One region of the Cupriavidus mimosae genome, then DNA from elsewhere that is predicted to be linked to it. Evidence: predicted binding sites of a transcription regulator. Region 1 holds the regulator's gene; each other region holds the start of a gene.
The links. The regulator sigma-54, encoded in region 1, starts transcription at its own class of promoters, with help from an activator protein. The targets are predictions, from matches to a motif close to TGGCANGNAANCTGCTTT.
Positions count from the first base shown of each region.

Region 2: the regulator sigma-54 is predicted to act here: its motif matches at 1,553-1,570, upstream of nifB (nitrogenase cofactor biosynthesis protein NifB).
Region 3: the regulator sigma-54 is predicted to act here: its motif matches at 2,511-2,528, upstream of nifH (nitrogenase iron protein).
Region 4: the regulator sigma-54 is predicted to act here: its motif matches at 2,236-2,253, upstream of urtA (urea ABC transporter substrate-binding protein).

Region 1 covers NZ_JALHRY010000005.1:126,481-130,911, forward strand. Annotated here, with positions in the region: gene hprK (HPr(Ser) kinase/phosphatase) at 1-330, opposite strand, end outside; gene MKD50_RS11240 (PTS sugar transporter subunit IIA) at 413-868, opposite strand; gene hpf (ribosome hibernation-promoting factor, HPF/YfiA family) at 1,222-1,572, opposite strand; gene MKD50_RS11250 (RNA polymerase factor sigma-54) at 1,621-3,099, opposite strand; gene lptB (LPS export ABC transporter ATP-binding protein) at 3,223-4,023, opposite strand; gene lptA (lipopolysaccharide transport periplasmic protein LptA) at 4,032-4,431, opposite strand, start outside.
Region 2 covers NZ_JALHRY010000031.1:8,194-12,624, reverse strand. Annotated here, with positions in the region: gene nifB (nitrogenase cofactor biosynthesis protein NifB) at 1-1,511, opposite strand, end outside; gene MKD50_RS29255 (hydroxymethylglutaryl-CoA lyase-like TIM-barrel protein) at 1,912-2,967, shown strand; gene MKD50_RS29250 (nitrogenase-stabilizing/protective protein NifW) at 3,076-3,414, shown strand; gene MKD50_RS29245 (electron transfer flavoprotein subunit beta/FixA family protein) at 3,430-4,278, shown strand; gene MKD50_RS29240 (electron transfer flavoprotein subunit alpha/FixB family protein) at 4,275-4,431, shown strand, end outside.
Region 3 covers NZ_JALHRY010000031.1:13,014-17,444, reverse strand. Annotated here, with positions in the region: gene nifD (nitrogenase molybdenum-iron protein alpha chain) at 1-1,406, opposite strand, end outside; gene nifH (nitrogenase iron protein) at 1,484-2,365, opposite strand; gene MKD50_RS29280 (hypothetical protein) at 3,033-3,314, opposite strand; gene nifT (putative nitrogen fixation protein NifT) at 3,316-3,534, opposite strand; gene MKD50_RS29270 (nitrogen fixation protein NifZ) at 3,869-4,276, opposite strand.
Region 4 covers NZ_JALHRY010000006.1:303,284-307,714, forward strand. Annotated here, with positions in the region: gene urtB (urea ABC transporter permease subunit UrtB) at 1-823, opposite strand, end outside; gene urtA (urea ABC transporter substrate-binding protein) at 925-2,181, opposite strand; gene MKD50_RS14045 (gamma-glutamyltransferase family protein) at 2,636-4,431, shown strand, end outside.

The DNA of each region.
Region 1 (4,431 bases):
GCAGCGCAGTTCAAGGTCCGGCGGCGGCTCCATGCCGTCGGCAATCACCAGGAACGGCGGCTCCAGCAGGATCAGCTCGCCCATCTGGCGCTTGCGGGTCTCGTCGTCGAGCCGCTGGTAATACGTGATTTCGGGCTTGCCGAGGACCTGGATCCGGTTCGGGTGGATCAGGTTGAGGTGGCCCACCAGGTCTGCGGCGGAGGTCGCTTCGCGGGCGAATTCAACGTCAAAGGCGCGGTCCGCGCCCTCCAGGCCGGCGATCCACGAGAGTTTGAGGTCGGCTGCGTTGTCGTCGAAGATGGACTGGGAGGTGACGCCGGTGAGTTCCATGCGGTATGGCTGGTAAGGCGGTGTTCGAAGCGCGTGGCGCTTGCCCGGTCTGGTGCCGGCCCGCTCCGGGGGAATCAGTGGATCAGGGATGCCATGCGATCAGCAGTTCGTGCACGGCATCGGGCGTGGGCAGCGTCGCCAAGCCCTCGCGCATGTCGCGATCCGACAGCAGTTGCGCGATCTCGGACAAAATTTCCAGGTGCTGCTGCGTGGCCTGTTCCGGCACCAGCAGGAAGATCAGCAGCGACACCGGCTTGCCGTCCGGCGATTCGAACGGGATCGGCTCGGCCAGTCGCATGAACGCGGCCAGCGGCTGCTTCAGGCCCTTGATGCGCCCGTGCGGAATCGCCACGCCGGCGCCCAGTCCGGTCGAGCCCAGCGACTCGCGTGCGAACAGGTTGTCGGTAACGATGGCGCGCGCCACGCCATGGTTGTTCTCGAAGAGGAGCCCGGCCTGCTCGAACACACGCTTCTTGCTGGTGACGCTGACGTCGAGGGTAATGTTGCCGGGTGGCAGCAATTTGGCCAAACGATTCATGGGCGATGCGCAGGATGTCAGTTAGCGGGCGGATCGTTCCGCCGGGCAGCGGCTGGCTCCCCGACCGCTGCCGGCGCGGGGAAGACGTCCGGCCCATTATAGAGCAGCGGCTACCCTTGCATTGTGCGGTGCAGCGCGAGCAGGCGCAGCCACGATTTCTCTCTCTTTGTATGGCGCAGCATACACCTTGGCGCTGCGCTTGCGAACATTTCGGACCTTCATGCGTGGCAGGGCTTTGCTCCGCTGCCACACACCCGTCACGGCGCAAGGGCGCAAAAAAGCCGCGCTTCGGGGCGCGGCTTGCCTGTGGAATCCTGGTTCAGCAGCCCTCTGCGGGGCTGCCGGGCACGGGTTTATTGCTGCATTTGCGCTGCGGCCATCTGGTACTTGACCGCTTCGCGGTCGTGGCCTTGCACGCGATCCTTGTAGCGAATCACCTGACGGTCCAGCTTGTCGACGAGTGCGTCGATCGCCGCATACAGGTCTTCGTGATGCGCCTCGACAAAGATGTCCTTGCCCTTTAGATGCAGATTGATTTCCGCGTACTGACGCCGGTCCTTTTCCTTGTGATTGTCGACAGAGAGCAGCACGCTAACGCCAATGACTTGATCGAAATGCCTGACGATTCGCTCCAGCTTCGTTTCCACGTACTCACGCAGAGGGGGCGTGATGTCCAGGTGGTGTCCACTGATCTTGAAGTTCATAGCGCTTCTCCTTCTGAAAGAGCCTCACCAGGCAGGCGGTGGGCTCGGCTACAAAGACTTGCGGAGATTGACTGCGGGGATTTTCAAGGCTTCACGATACTTGGCGACGGTGCGGCGTGCGACAACGAAGCCCTGTTCGCCCAGCAGTTCGGCGATGCGACTGTCGGAAAGGGGATTCCTCGGGTCTTCGGCTCCTATCAGTTGCTTGATCAAGGCGCGGATGGCCGTTGATGAAGCCGCGCCACCGGTTTCGGTGGACACGTGGCTACCGAAGAAGTACTTCAGTTCGAAAGTACCCATCGGCGTAGCCATATATTTATTGGTCGTCACCCGGGAGATGGTTGACTCGTGTAAACCCAGTGTATCGGCAATCTCCCGCAAAACCAAGGGGCGCATGGCGATTTCACCGTGGGTGAAAAAGTTCTTTTGACGCTCGACAATGGCCTGCGAGACACGCAGGATCGTGTCGAACCTTTGCTGGATATTCTTGATCAGCCAGCGTGCCTCCTGCAGCTTCTGCTGCAGTCCCGCCGTGCCGGTTTCGCCCTTGGCGCCGCGCAGGATCTGGGCATACATATCGTTGATGCGCAGCCTCGGCATCACATCCGGATTGAGCTGCGCGGTCCAGCCGCCGCCGCTCTTGCGCACGAACACGTCGGGCACGACGAAATCGGCCTCGGGACGGCTGTACGCGTGGCCCGGGTAGGGTGCGAGCGAGCGGATCAGGTCATGCGCGGCCTTGAGCGCGACTTCATCGACCTGCAGGGCCTTCTTCAGTCGCGTGTAGTCACGTACCGCCAGCAGTTCCAGGTGATGGGTGACGATGGTCAGCGCCAGTTCGCGCTGCGGGTGGGTCAGGCGGCGCAATTGCAGCGCCAGGCATTCGGCGGCATTGCGCGCGCCCACGCCGGCCGGATCGAAGCTCTGCAGCAGCGTCAGGATGGCGTGGACTTCGTCGGGGTCGAACTCCAGCTCTTCGGGCAGCTCCGCGCAGATCTCTTCGAGCGAGGCGCTCAGGTAGCCGTCGTCATCGAGCGATTCGATCAGGAAGATGGCGAGACCCTTGTCGCGCGCCGAGATCTTCAGCGGCGTCAGCTGCTCCATCAGGTATTCGCGCAGCGTGGGCTCGGCATCGCGCAGCTGCATCGGCGTCTTTTCGTCCTCGTCGCCTTGCGGGCGGCGGGCGAAGTCATCCAGGCTCCAGTCGCTGTTGCCGTAGTCGTCGCCGCTGCTGTTGTCGCTGTAGTTGTCATCGGCAGCGCCCTCGGCGCGCGCATCGCCATTGCCCTGGGGCTCGGCGGGGGCGGGCGCGGGCGCGCTCTGTACGTTGACCGAGCCATCGGCGGCCACGCGCAGCGGGCTTTCGATCCAGTCGTTCTCCCGCTCGAGCAGCGGGTTTTCCGTCAGCGCCTGTTCGACTTCCTGCTGCAATTCCAGCGTGGAGAGCTGCAGCAGCCGGATCGACTGTTGCAGCTGCGGGGTCAGGGCCAGGTGCTGGGAGAGGCGGAGCTGTAGCGACGGTTTCATGCGACCTATTTTATGCGCATCTTTCCGATGTTGGAACGGAAATTGCTATCGCTAATGCGCCGTGATCGCCGCTGGCTCTCCGCATCGCGCGGCCATGGCAGCCCGCGCCGGGCAGCCGTCTTGTCACATGCGGAAGTTCTCGCCCAGATAGACGCGCCGCACGGCGTCATTGGCGATGATGTCTTCGGGCTGGCCAGCTGCCAGCACCGTGCCTTCGCTGATGATGTAGGCGTGGTCGCAGATGCCGAGCGTCTCGCGCACGTTGTGGTCGGTGATCAGCACGCCGATATTGCGCGCCTTCAGGAAGCTGACGATGCGCTGGATTTCGCCCACGGCGATCGGGTCCACGCCGGCGAACGGTTCGTCGAGCAGAATGAAGCGCGGCGACGACGCCAGCGCGCGCGCGATTTCCACGCGGCGGCGCTCGCCGCCGGACAGCGACAGCGCCGGGTTGTTGCGCAGGTGCGCGATCTGCAGGTCGTCGAGCAGGGCATCGAGGCGGCGCTCGATCTCGGCCTTGGCCAGCGGCTTGCCCTTGTCCTGCTGCAACTCCAGCACCGCGCGGATGTTCTCCTCGACGTTGAGCTTGCGGAACACCGAGGCTTCCTGCGGCAGGTACGACAGCCCCATGCGCGCGCGCTCGTGGATCGGCAGGCCACTGATGTGGTCGCCGTCGAGCACGATGTCGCCTTCGTCCAGCGCCACCAGGCCGACGATCATGTAGAAAGACGTGGTTTTGCCCGCGCCGTTGGGGCCGAGCAGGCCGACCACCTCGCCGCTCTTCACATCGAGCGAGACGTCCTTGACCACCGTGCGGGAGCCATAGCGCTTCTTCAGGTGGCGCACGACCAGCGTGCTGCCGCCGGGCAGTACAGAGTTGGCTTCGACGACAGGCTGGTCGGCAATGGTGGCGGTATCGGTCATGGGTACGGTCAGGGTTTGTTGGCGGGCGCGGGCGCCGACTTCAGGTCCAGCGGCGAGCCGCCTGCGGTGCCGGACTTCTGGTCCTGGCGCGGCGACAGTACCGCGCGCACGCGGCCGGACGGGTTGGCGGCGGCGGCATCGCCGCTGCCGCCGCCCGCCGCGGTATAGAGCTCCTTGCGGCTGTCGTAGGTCAGCACCGCGCCGCGGATCTCGTCGACCAGCTTGGCGCCCTGCAGCCGCGCCATGCGGGCATTGCCGATCAGCTTGGAGAATTCCTGCTTGCCGTCGTACTCGATGCGGTCGCCCCAGCCGTCGATGTATTCGTCGACACCCTCGCGCTTCTGGCGGATATAGGCCTGCCTGCCCGGCTTCGAGGTGGCCACGGCGAACTGGTAGCCCTCGGGATCC
Region 2 (4,431 bases), on a different contig from region 1:
GCCACACGGCTTGAGTAATCATTGAACCAAGATCGTGCTGCGACCTCAACAATTTCCCCCGCGTACTGCTCCACCGACTCGATGCCCGCATCGGCGAGTTCCTTACGCGGACAGATACCAATTTTCGCCACAAAAATGGCATGACAATCGTTGATCGCGCGTATGATACGTACTAGTCGTTCATCGTCACCGTACCCCCCTTGGCAATACAATTCAACCCGGCGGTAACCCACAAAGTGCGCGCCAGAGGCGCTAACTTCGAAGATTTTTAGCTCAGAGATATTCCCAAAGTGCCCATTCACGCGACCCCGGCCTTTCGTTGCAACGGCGATATTGACCTTCAGTGCTCCTGTCGCTTTCCTGACCTTGGTTAAGGCTGGCACTTCCCGCTTTGCCTCACGTTGCGCCATGAGCTCAGTCTCCGTGCGGAACTGGTACTCTTGGCGGATGTTTCGGTCATAGCCGATATCCATCTGCTCGATACTCTCCAGTGAAAACTCGGCACCGCGATCCTCATCCAAGAGTCCTACCGCGTCCGCTCGGCACTGCCGGCAATGCCGCATCAATTTCAGACCGCCCGAACAAGCTTCCTGTACTGTCCTCAATTCACGGGAGGTAGGTCCTCGTGGTCCGTGCAGGCCGAAGTACGTACCGTGCGACGGGTCGGAGATTAGCGGCATAATGTTGTGAAGGAACGCACCTCGCTGTTTCACAGCACGATTTACCTCAATCAAATGTTTATCGTTAATACCCGGAATCAACACCGAATTAATTTTCGTCAGTACGCCTCGTTCTGTTAGCATCTCGAGCCCTTGCATCTGCCGCTCATGCAACACGCACGCGGCGTCCGTCCCTGTCAACCGGCGACGGTTCCAAAAAATCCACGGGTAAATTCTTGCCCCGACAACCGGATCGATCATGTTGATGGTTATTGTCACATGATCAATGTTGTATCGGCAGATGTCATCCACAAAGTCAGGCAACGCGAGGCCATTGGTTGAGAGACATAGTTTGACATCGGGAACTCGCTCCTTAAGCAAACGGAACGTCTCAAACGTGGTTCCTGGGCTCGCGAGCGAATCACCGGGCCCAGCAACACCCACCACCGTCAGTTGCGGTATGCGACTCGCGACAACCATCACCTTCTTCACTGCCTGCTCTGGCGTCAGCTTTCTCGACGTAACGCCAGGTCGCGACTCGTTTGAACAGTCGTACTTGCGGTTACAGTAGTTGCACTGAATGTTGCAGGCGGGCGCAACCGCTACATGCATGCGCGCGTAATGGTGATGCGCTTCCTCTGAGTAGCACGGATGATCTTTTATCTTATCCCACACCCCCGGCCGCATCCCCTCGGCCTCTCCAGGCGACTCGCACTTCAACACGCTGGCTCCAACAGACGGAGTACCCTCGCCCCGTAGGGCCGATGTTCTGCTAGTTGGCATTAGGGGCACAACTTTCTCCCCGCCTTCAAAACAGGCAGCCGATGGTCGCGTGCACGCCCTATTTCGCATAACTCTTTCCTTCACATCGAGAGTAGTTGTACATCCGCCAAAAAGCGAAATCCGTGCCATCGCGCAAGGAGCATCTCGACCGGTATGAGGGCGCAGCATCTGCCGGCGTTCTATAAGTTCGACAGCAGCGCATTCGTCTTGCGTGTGGGTTGAAGCCAGCTCGAAGCTCACTGCGAAAACAGGGTAGCTAAATTGGCCTAATACGGCTCCCTCTTCTCGGCACCCAGCAGCTTGTCCGGACAGAGACATTCGCGACACGAAAAATGTGCGAAGCCCCCAACGTTTACTGACAGCGTCGCCGCTGCCGCTCTTGAAGATAGCGCTCCAGCTTATTGAACTCGGCTGGCACAACGCTTGCTCGACCGTGTAGGACCAATGAAGCGCAAAGGCAACTACCGCGATGCTTAAACCGATTATTATCGAGAGAACATTGTCCGGCCTAAAACGGCCCGCAATGAGCCTTTATCGGATAGAAGAAAATTGTGCGATTGCCGGCATACTCGCGCATGGAGAAATTCCGGAGCTGCTTACAGCAATATTTGCAATGGGTGATGAGGAGATAACGCTTATCGATGCTACTGGGGACATAAACCTCAAGCCGGCAACAACAATTTCCGGCTGCTCGACAGACACCAAGCAAATCGCTGCCCTGTGCTGCAAAGCTGAGTTTGTATACTTGTCCATCTCCGTTTCCGATCGCTATTTTAACCATCTGCGGCTGTCGCGAATTTTGGCATTATCTCTGATCGCGTACCTTATCCGGAAGATAGAGGAATGCCACACAGGAAGCTCTATTCGTATGGCAAACCTTGCGCGTCCGCACCCTTCATTCCTTGTGGAAGTCGCGCTGCGCCCGAGGATGTATGGTGAACAGTGGATCCAATTCTCCAACAAAGTTGGTGCAATTCTCCAGTTTTCGGCCTACGACCTCATTGCAAGGCTGCACGATGTAGAAATCTATTTGCAACATGATGTCGGTCTCGCTACCGCACATACACTAGCTGCGCTCAACTCCAGCGCCCCACATGTGAGCCCAGCGGTAAATGGCATGGTTCACCCGAAGGGCAAGGCAGCGCTCAAGGAAGTCGTGACGGGTTCACGGCATTTGATTGAGCAGGATACAGGTGTCGATAGTAATACGTTCGTCCAGATCTCTTCTCTTGCCCAAGATTCGTCTCACTGGGCAGTGCCGTCGAAAAAAATAAGAACGCATATGTGCTCCCATCGAGTTAGGCGTTGGGATACACACTCCCGCGTATCCCATTTCGATTCCCGGCTGAGACGATGCGACAAGCACGATGCATTGCCTGCTAAGACGCATCCGCACCCAGATTACAAAGATTCGGGTAACTCTGAGGCCGTTTTCCAGGACCGAGTAGTTACAAAAATGTTGTTATCGCGACAACGCGAGCAGGCGCCGGAGATATCAAGCAAAGCCAATGATTCCTATTCTTAGCGACCATAGGTTGTCCATGTAGCGTTAGCTAACAATAAACGTCGGCCCGTCGAAATAGCGCGGCCCGCATCTACGTCACACACCCTATTTTTAACCTACTTCAAAGATATGCAAGGACACCTCCATCAGCAGCAACACCTCTCTTCGACTGAGGACTTTTTTCGGCATTTTGACATCGCATTCGACGAAACAGTTTTGAACGTTAGCCGTCTACATATCCTAAAAAGGTTCCTCCAGTACATCGAGCAACAAGAAGAGCCTCCCTTGGACAACGGCACCGCGCTGTTCGAGTTTTATCGCAGCTTGTTGCTCAAAGCCTACAACGATTTCGTGTCGTCAACGCCAGCGGAACAGAAGGTTTTCAGGTGTTTTGGGGAGGCAGAAGCACGAAGGTACGTTAGCCTTGACAACCTTCGCGCTTCGGTGGGAAAGCGCGACACCGTCTGACGCGGAGAAGGAACCATGCATATTGTTGTCTGTATCAAGCAAGTCCCCGATTCAGCGCAGATTCGGGTGCATCCGGTGACCAATACAATAATGCGCCAAGGCGTTCCAGCTATCATCAACCCATACGACCTCTTCTCACTAGAGGAGGCGTTACGGCTGAAGGACCGCTTCGGCGGACGACTCACGGCGCTATGCATGGGGCCGCCCCAGGCCGAGGACGCGCTACGCAAGTGCATCAGCTTCGGCGCTGACGATGCCATACTCATTACCGACCGCGCTTTCGCCGGAGCTGATACGCTTGCGACGTCCTACGCGCTTGCCGCTGCCATCCAAAAGATCACGACTCAACAAACAGTGGATATGGTCTTTACCGGTAAGCAGACCATCGATGGCGACACTGCGCAAGTCGGACCTGGTATTGCGACACGGCTCGGCTTCCAACTGCTTACCTATGTATCAAGGATCGTTGAAACGGATTTAAATAAGCGTTCAATCGTCGTCGAGCGTCGTGCGGAAGGAGGCGTGCAAGTGCTTCAGACCACGCTGCCTTGTCTCATAACGATGCTTGAGAACACGAACGAATTACGTTTTGCAACACTCCCCGCGATGATACACGCGGCGGCGGTTCCGATACGCAAATGGAATCGAGAACAAGCCGGCATCACTGACTTGAATAGGATTGGGCTCAAAGGCTCGCCCACCGTAGTCAGCAAAGTCTTCGGCCCAGCGCAAAAGGACGAGAAAGCCGAAATTCTGGAAGTGGGTGCCGCGAACCTCCGCGAAGTCTCCCACAAACTTGTTCAAAAGATCCTGGCCCGTCATCCAACATTGGAGGCAGACCTGTTAATGAAGAGGTTCTCATGAATTCCCCCGTTAGTTCACACAATATGCCGAACACCACCGTTAGAAGGGGCAGCAACCGCCACCTTGAGTTGCCTGAGCACCTGAAAACTTACAAGGGTGTATGGGTGTTCCTTGAACACGATCAGGGTCAGGTTCATAGCGTGTCGTGGGAGC
Region 3 (4,431 bases), on a different contig from region 1:
GCAATGTCCATATCACGGGCGAATATCGCAAATCCGTCGTAGCCGTGATAAGGGCCTGAGTAATCCCAGCTATGCATTTGACGGAACGGTACACCCATTTTCTGGAATACGTACTTCTCTTTGATACCAGAACCGACAAGGTCGGGGCGCACCCGGTCTACGAATCTTTCAAATTCGTACCCCGTCACATCATCATAGATGAGTGTGCCATCCTTTAGATAATGCGTCGTTCGTTGGTAATCGTCATTGTGTGCAAACTCATACCCCGTTCCGATAACCTCCATGCCTAGATCCTCGTATGCCCCTACAACGTGCCGCGGGCGTAATCCACCTACAAAGAGCATCACCTTTTTACCTTGCAACCGAGGCTTATATTTCGCAGTGACGGCATCAGATACCTTGCGGTATTTAGCGATCACCTTTTCTGCATTTTCCATAATCGCATCATCAAATCGACCTGCAATTTCACGCAAGCTTTTCTCAATCATTGTGGGACCAAAAAAATTATATTCTACCCATGGGATGCCATACTTTTCTTCCATGTGTCGACTGATGTAGTTCATCGATCGGTAACAATGCAACAAATTCAGCTTTGACCTTGGGGTGTTCTCTAGTTCCGCCAATGTACCGTCACCCGACCACTGTGCGATGACCCGCAAACCCATCTCTTCAAGAAGAATTCGACTTGACCACGCGTCTCCCCCAATGTTGTAGTCGCCTATGATAGCAACGTCATAGGGTGTCGATTCAAGCGCGAGACGCTTATTGGAGTGAGCATCGAACACAAAGTCGCGGATCGCGTCGTTTGCCAAATGATGACCGAGTGACTGCGACACACCACGGAAACCCTCGCAGCGCACAGGTACGACGGTGTGCCCGCCATACTCCTTACTCTTCTTCTTTGAGACAGCCTCAATGTCGTCGCCGATAAGACCAATCGGACATTCTGTCTGAATAGAAATCCCCTTGTTGAGCGGAAACAATTGCTGTATCTCATCAATGATCTTGTCAAGCTTCTTGTCACCTCCGAACACTATGTCCTTCTCCTGGAAATCAGAGGTGAACTGCATAGTAACGAACGTATCGATGCCCGTGGTGCCAACGTAGTAATTGCGACGCGATCCCCATGAGTACTGGCCACAGCCAACGGGCCCATGGCTTATATGGATCATGTCTTTGATCGGCCCCCATACCACGCCCTTTGATCCAGCATACGCGCACCCGCGAATCGTCATGACCCCAGGCAGCGACTTGATATTCGACTTCACCCCGCAATCTGGCTTGCCTTCCTCGAATGAACTTAGGTGCTTGGCCCGTCGTTTTCCCATCTTTTCAGGGTAAGCCCGTAGCACTTCGTCAATGAGGGCCTTGTTAGCGGCCTTCCGTTCCTCAACCGTCGTGGTCATCGCGTAGTCCATAGGTAATCAACATGCTCGTCGCAAATAGCCGCCGTGCGTGCACGGCGGCTGTCGTTCAAGCCTGACTAGGCAGTAAGTTCTGACGCAGTCTTCCCAACTTTTGACTCGTCGATCTGCACCAGAATCCCCTTCGCCATCAAGAGATCCTCCAACTGGTCCATCGTGATTGGCGTCGGAATAACACCATTTCCGCCATTGTTATGGATCTTCTCGGCAAGCGCACGATACTCCCCTGCCTGAGCGCAGTCTGGCGCATACTCAATGACGGTCATTCGACGCAGTTCTGCATGCTGGACTACGTTGTCGCGAGGCACGAAGTGTATCAACTTCGTGCCTAGCATCTCCGCCAGCGATTCTGCTAGCTCAAGTTCCTTGTCCGTCTTTCGCTCGTTACAGATCAACCCACCCAAGCGCACGCCGCCGCTATTTGCGTACTTCAAAATTCCTTTAGAAATGTTGTTTGCGGCGTACATCGCCATCATCTCGCCAGACATAACAATGTAGATCTCTTGGGCCTTGTTTTCACGTATTGGCATCGCGAAACCGCCACAGACGACATCGCCGAGCACATCATAGGAAACGTAATCAACACCGTCATACGCGCCGTTCTCTTCCAGGAAATTGATTGACGTTATAACACCTCTGCCTGCGCAGCCAACCCCCGGTTCAGGCCCCCCCGACTCGACACATCGGATGTCCTTGTAACCAATCTTCATTACGTCATCCAGTTCAAGATCCTCGACGGATCCCGCTTCAGCCGCAAGCGAGAGGATTGTATCCTGTGCTTTAGCATGCAAAATAAGCCGTGTGGAGTCCGCCTTTGGATCACACCCAACGATGAGAATCTTCTGCCCGAGGTCGCTCAGCGCCGCTAGCGTGTTCTGCGAGGTAGTCGACTTGCCGATGCCACCTTTACCATAAAAGGCAATTTGCCGAAGGTTAGACATTGTGATACTCCATTTTGAATTGAAGGTGTAGCTAGAAAACCATGGTTTGCAAGGCCACGATCATGTCCTCAGTCTGCGGTGTTTCCCTATGGTCTTCTTCTTTCAAAAGCACGCATCGGCCAGCTCGTGTCCGCGCGACCGCGTTAGCGCAGCTTTCGTGCCATGTCGCTAAGAACTCCAGAAAACCCGCGAAATCGCGGCTTTCCGGAACTTGTTGTAGCCCTAACTATGAACCATGGTCCGCGTCGCGATACTGACAAACCGATCGCACTGTGTCGAAATACGTCGCTTGGCAACTAACACGCCCTCGCGTCGCCCCCACTGACCTATTAACTTGAATCATTAAGGCTGGCACAGCCTGTGTGAAACAGAGACGTGTTTGGCAGCTTCACGCTAGCCATCGGACAATTTCGTAAAACTGAACGGCAAACGCCGTGCCCAGCGGTAATGTAGAATACCTTATGCTTTTTTTGGAAATCCATCGTAACCACGTACGGAGAGTCGTCGTACATTCGAGAGGTCCTAGAGAAGAGACCCCGAGGTCGACTTAGCCGTTGTTTAGCCAACTTTTAAACCATTATGGTCGTCTATGAGAGGCCATTTCCTCACTTAGTAAAGATGAAATCCATTCAGTTATGAAATCCCCCATTCAAATATTATGGTAATGTTATCCATCTTCATTGGATGCCCAATTTTCCGTGAGGATCAGCATATTCGCGTGGCTTGGCTCCGATGTTATAGAAATGCAGACGCCCGTGGATGCACCAAAATAGACGCGCCGCCCAGCCAATTCTATAACCGGTCTTTCGTACCGCATTTCGAGATCGCTCACCCGGATTGCACGAACATCCGGATAGCAGCTTTGCCACTTAGCCGCAACTTCGGGAAGTGATGATTCCTTGCGAATCAATTCCGTTATAATATTGATCTGATCGCCAGTGAGCGCCATGTCATTTGCCTCCAGAATCAACTCTTCTAGCTTCGACAGTCACTGGAAGCCTAGTATCTGGCGCCATCTCTGGTAACTGAAACTGCCAACCATTCCCAAGCTTAACGAGGCCGCCCCACATTTGATCCTTCGTCATGGAAACTATCGGCTCTTCAAGGTCCTTTCTTGGCAGATATGCCTTAAGTGTACCTGTAATATCCTTTCGAATCATAATTTTCATTTTTGGCCTCCAAAAACGGAGAAACTGGAAACACAGTGTATGGCAAACACTCCGTTACAAAGGATTTGTCAGGTTCACCGCCATGCATTGACCTTCGCGTATTGAAAAATTCTCCAGACAAACCACACACATTTTGTCATTGCCCCGACAAGCATAATCGACTCATTACGTACAAAAGGACCTGTAAGGACAGCTTACCCGTTTGGTCTGGTTCCGCCACATCTCGCCGGGGAATCGATCTCTTGCGCGACAACAGCGACAACAGGCAGTTTCTCTTAGCCGGCAAAATACCGCCGGTTCGTCTGGATTCCATACAACAGCACGCCGGCACCTTTTAGCGATCGACTCCCCCCTTGGAATTTAGAACGGCCCCGTCAAAAATTCCCCCGTCTGTGATGGACGGTGGACCCGCGATGTGGTCACGTATAGGCGCGCATACGCCTTCATTTAAGTAGTCCAGAGTGCAGAGTTCTCTTGCGCGCATGCCAACGCGACGATCATCCGCGACGAAGTGAACAGCATAGATGTAGAATCGTTGCAGAAAGGTGTCGATTCTAGTGACGTAGCCAATATCTCCTTTATTCACGATAACTTCGCCAATGCTTTTCCCAAAAAACGTACCATCATTGCGAACCATCGACCGTGCGATTACGCGCTCGCCAACCTCAAACCTAGGTTCAAAGGCTATTTCAACGGTGTCACCCCTCTCGGAGTTACATAAGAGCTGCTTTGGCCTCGACATCGCCTTTCCCCGAGATCAGTCTCTAAATTAGCATCCACAAACTTGCCCTCCACTATAGAAGCATGTTCGCACCCCACCGACGATGTAACGCCGACGGATCCTAGTTCCATATTTTCCGGCAATTCATAGTTTCGCTACCGGTAAGGCTTGAGCCA
Region 4 (4,431 bases), on a different contig from region 1:
CGAGTCCGAGCGCGGCCAGCAGCAGCACGCTGCCCAGGCTCAACCCGGCGAACAGGTTGCCGATCAGTTCGGCGCGGCGCTGGTCGCCCTGCAGCGTGTCCAGCGCCTGCTGCGCGGCCAGGCGCACGCTGCCGTCGGGCTCGCGGTAGCGGCCGGCGCTGTCGCGCTCGAGCAGCGGCGCCAGTTTCTGGCGGCTCTGAGGGTTGCTGTCCCTGGCCAGGATGCGGATGGCTTCGAGCCGCGCCTCGCGCGAGGCAAGAGCGTCGGAAGCGGACGCCCCGGCCAGCAGCAGATTGGCCCAGATCACGTCCAGGCTGGCGCGCAGGCCGGCATCGGCCTCGGTCTTGCGCGCGGCTTCCACCGCCGCCAGCGACGCGCTTTCGGGCTGGTCGCGCAGCGTGGCCACCGCCTGCGCGCGCACCGCGATGTCTGGCGACTGCAGCAGCAGGCTGCTGGCGGCGCTGTCGACCAGCGCGCGCAGGCTGTTGTTCAGGGTCAGCGACTCGAGCTCGTCGGCCTTGACCGTGACCGGCTTGCCGCTGATCGCATCGACCAGCCTGTCGCCATCCTGGCGCACCATGCCGGCCGACGGCGCATACTGCAGGGCGTCATCCTGCAGGGCCTTCAGGATCGGCGCGGCTTCAGCTGGCGATGCCTTGGCCACCGCGGACAGCGCGGCAGTCTTGGCATCGAAGTCGTCTTCGGCCAGCGGCTTCAGGTCGGCCTGCGTCAGTGCGCCGGCCCACGGTGCCGAGGCCAGCAGCAACGCTGCGAGCAAGGCACGCAGCCACAGCTTGGCGGGAAGGGATATCGAATGGCACATGAGGGCTGGCAAGTGACGATGGTGGATAACCAGACTGGGGGTGTGCTCCCCTCTCCCACGCTGTGGGAGAGGGGAGCCGAATAGCGGCAGGCGACCGCTCCTTACATCGCCTTGTCCGGCTTGCCTTCATTGCCCGCGATGAACGGGCTCCACGGCTGCGCGCGCACCGCCTTCGGGGTCTTCCACACCACCGCGAACTGACCGTCGCCCTTGACCTCGCCGATCATCACCGGCTTGTACAGGTGGTGGTTCTCGCCCATGGTCAGGGTGAAGCCGTCCGGCGCCTTGAAGGTCTGGCCATACATGGCTGCGCGCACCTTGTTGGTATCGGTGCTGCCGGCCTTCTTCACCGCCTGCGCCCACATGTGGATGCCCACGTAGGTGGCTTCCATCGGGTCGTTGGTCACGCGCTTGTCGCCGCCGGGCAGGTTGTTGGCCTTGACCCAGGCCGCCCACTGCTTGCGGAAGGCGTCGTTCTCGGGGTTCTTGACCGACATGAAGTAGTTCCATGCGGCCAGGTGGCCCACCAGCGGCTTGGTATCGATGCCGCGCAGCTCTTCTTCACCGACCGAGAAGGCCACCACCGGCACGTCCTTGGCCTTGAGCCCGGCGTTGCCCAGCTCCTTGTAGAACGGCACGTTGGAATCGCCGTTGATGGTGGAGATCACCGCGGTCTTGCCGCCCTGCGAGAACTTCTTGATATTGGCGACAATGGTCTGGTAGTCGCTGTGGCCGAACGGGGTATAGACCTCTTCGATGTCCTTGTCGGCCACGCCCTTGCTCTTCAGGAAGGCGCGCAGGATCTTGTTGGTGGTGCGCGGGTAGACATAGTCGGTGCCGAGCAGGAAGAACCGTTTGGCGCCGCCGCCCTCCTTGCTCATCAGGTATTCGACCGCGGGGATGGCCTGCTGGTTGGGCGCCGCGCCGGTGTAGAAGACGTTCTTCGACATCTCCTCGCCTTCATACTGCACCGGGTAGAACAGCAGCGAGTTGAGCTCTTCGTAGACCGGCAGCACCGACTTGCGCGACACCGAGGTCCAGCAGCCGAAGGTCACCGCGACCTTGTCCTTGCTGACCAGCTGGCGCGCCTTCTCGGCGAACAGCGGCCAGTTCGACGCCGGGTCCACCACCACCGGTTCCAGCTTGCGCCCGAGCACGCCGCCGCTCTTGTTGATCTCGTCGATGGTCATCAGCGCCACGTCCTTCAGCGACGTTTCCGAGATCGCCATGGTGCCGGACAGCGAATGCAGGATGCCGACCTTGATCGGCTCCTTGGACTGCGCCAGCGCCAGTGGGCTGGTACCGATCATCGCCGCGGCGGCTATCGCCGACAGCTTCAGCATGTCACGTCGTTGCATCTGCAGCTCCCGTTTATGGTGTTGGTCAGGGACTACGCTCCCCGGGGTGATGCATCTGCAACTAGCGTGCCACGGCGATATCGTGCGCGCGGCGCGGCTACAGGCGGTGCGCGGGGCCGGATGCCGGCTGCCGGGCGCGTGCGCACCATCGCCGTGCAGCGAATCAGCGCACTGCGACAGTGCGTGCCGGCCGCCGCGTCCGATCCCGGTGCATGGCGCACATTGCCGGAACCGGCTTGCGCCACCGTGGCGCCATTGGCAAGCGCCGGCGTGCCTGCGCCCTGGCCCGCGCCGATTAAGCGGGCGCTTAAACCCGGATTCGAATGCATGTAAATCCGTACATTCAATGATTAAGACCGGAGCGCTGCGGCACTACGGTGGAAGATGGCCGCGGCCCAGCCTGACGACCCGGCCATGGCATTTCCCGGACCCACAAAAAAGGAAGGAGGAAACCATGCCGTACGCTGCCGACCCCCATACATCTTCCGCCGAGCCGCAGCCCCGGTTGCGCGCCACCCCACCCTGGCGCCAGCGCCGCGGCAAGCTGGCCCTGGCGGCGCTGGCGCTGACACTGGGCGCCTGCGGCGGCGGCGACGATACGCCCCCGCCGCCCCCGCCGCCCACGGTCACGCCTACCGCCGGCTGCGAGCTGGACGGCAGCACCGGCGGCCAGGCCGTGGTGCTGCCGGGCGACCCCAACGCGCCTGAGCAGGCGACCGGCTATGCGCCCAAGGTCACGGTCTACAGCAAGACCTATATGGCGGTGACCAACAACCCGGTCTCGACCAAGGCGGCATGCGACGTGCTGAAGGCCGGCGGCACCGCGATCGACGCCGCCGTGGCGGCGCAGATGGTGCTGAACCTGGTCGAGCCGCAATCGTCCGGCATCGGCGGCGGCGCCTTCATCCTGCATTACGACGCGACGACCCGGCAGGTCACCGCCTACGACGGCCGCGAGACCGCACCGGCCGCGGCTGACGAAAACTACCTGCGCTGGAAGTCCACGGCCGACCAGACCACGCCGCTGCCCAATGCCGTGCGCAGCGGCCGCTCGATTGGCACCCCGGGCACGCTGCGCGTGCTCGAGCTGGCTCACCGCGACTACGGCAAGACTGCCTGGAAGGAACTGTTCGCGCCGGCGATCAAGCTGGCCACCGACGGCTTTGCGATCCCGCCGCGCATGGCCGCCGCGATCTCGGACAGCGCCACTGTCGCCAATATCAAGCGCGATCCGGAGATGGCCGCCTATTTCCTGAATCCGGACGGCACCCCGCGCGCGGTCAACACCGTGCTGCGCAATCCCGCGCTGGCGACGGTCTTCACCGCCGTCGCCGCGGGCGGCGCCGACGCCTTTTACAAGAACGGCCCGATCGCCCAGGCCATCGTCGCCAAGATCCAGACCACCTACGACGGCAACACCACGCCGGGCGTGACCACGCTGGACGACCTGGCCAACTACCAGGCCAAGAAGCGCACGCCGGTGTGCACCACCTACCGGCAGTACGAGGTCTGCGGCATGCCGCCGCCGTCATCGGGCGGGATCGCGGTGGCGCAGATCCTGGGCATCGTCGAGAACTTCGACATGGCGGCGCAAAAGCCCACGCTGGTCGACCAGAACGGCGGCCGCCCGAGCGTGCTGGGCGTCCACCTGATGGGCGAGGCCGGCCACCTGGCCTATGCCGACCGCAACAAGTACGTGGCCGACACCGACTTCATTCCGTTGCCCGGCGGCACCTCGGACACCATGCTGAACAAAGCCTACCTGAGCCAGCGCGCCAGCCTGATCAGCACCACCGGCTCGATGGTTACGCCGGTGGCGGCCGGCAACCTCGGCGACGTGCCGCTGGCGCCGTCGATGGTGGAGGAGCGCGGCACCACGCACCTGTCGCTGCATGACAAGTACGGCAACGTGGTGGCGATGACGACCACCATCGAGTCGGGCCTGGGCTCGTACCACATGACCAACGGCTTCCTGCTCAACAACGAGCTGACCGACTTCAATGCCGATCCGGCGCCGGGCGGGGTGCCGGTGGCCAACCGGCTGCAGCCGGGCAAGCGCCCGCGCAGCTCGATGGCGCCGACGCTGGTGTTCAGGCGCAATGGCGACGGCTCGCGCGGCGACTTCTACATGACCACCGGTTCGCCGGGCGGCGCCACCATCATCCAGTACGTGGCCAAGACGCTGGTGGCTGCGCTGGACTGGGGCATGGATGCGCAGCAGGCGGTGTCGATGATCGACTTCGGCGGCTC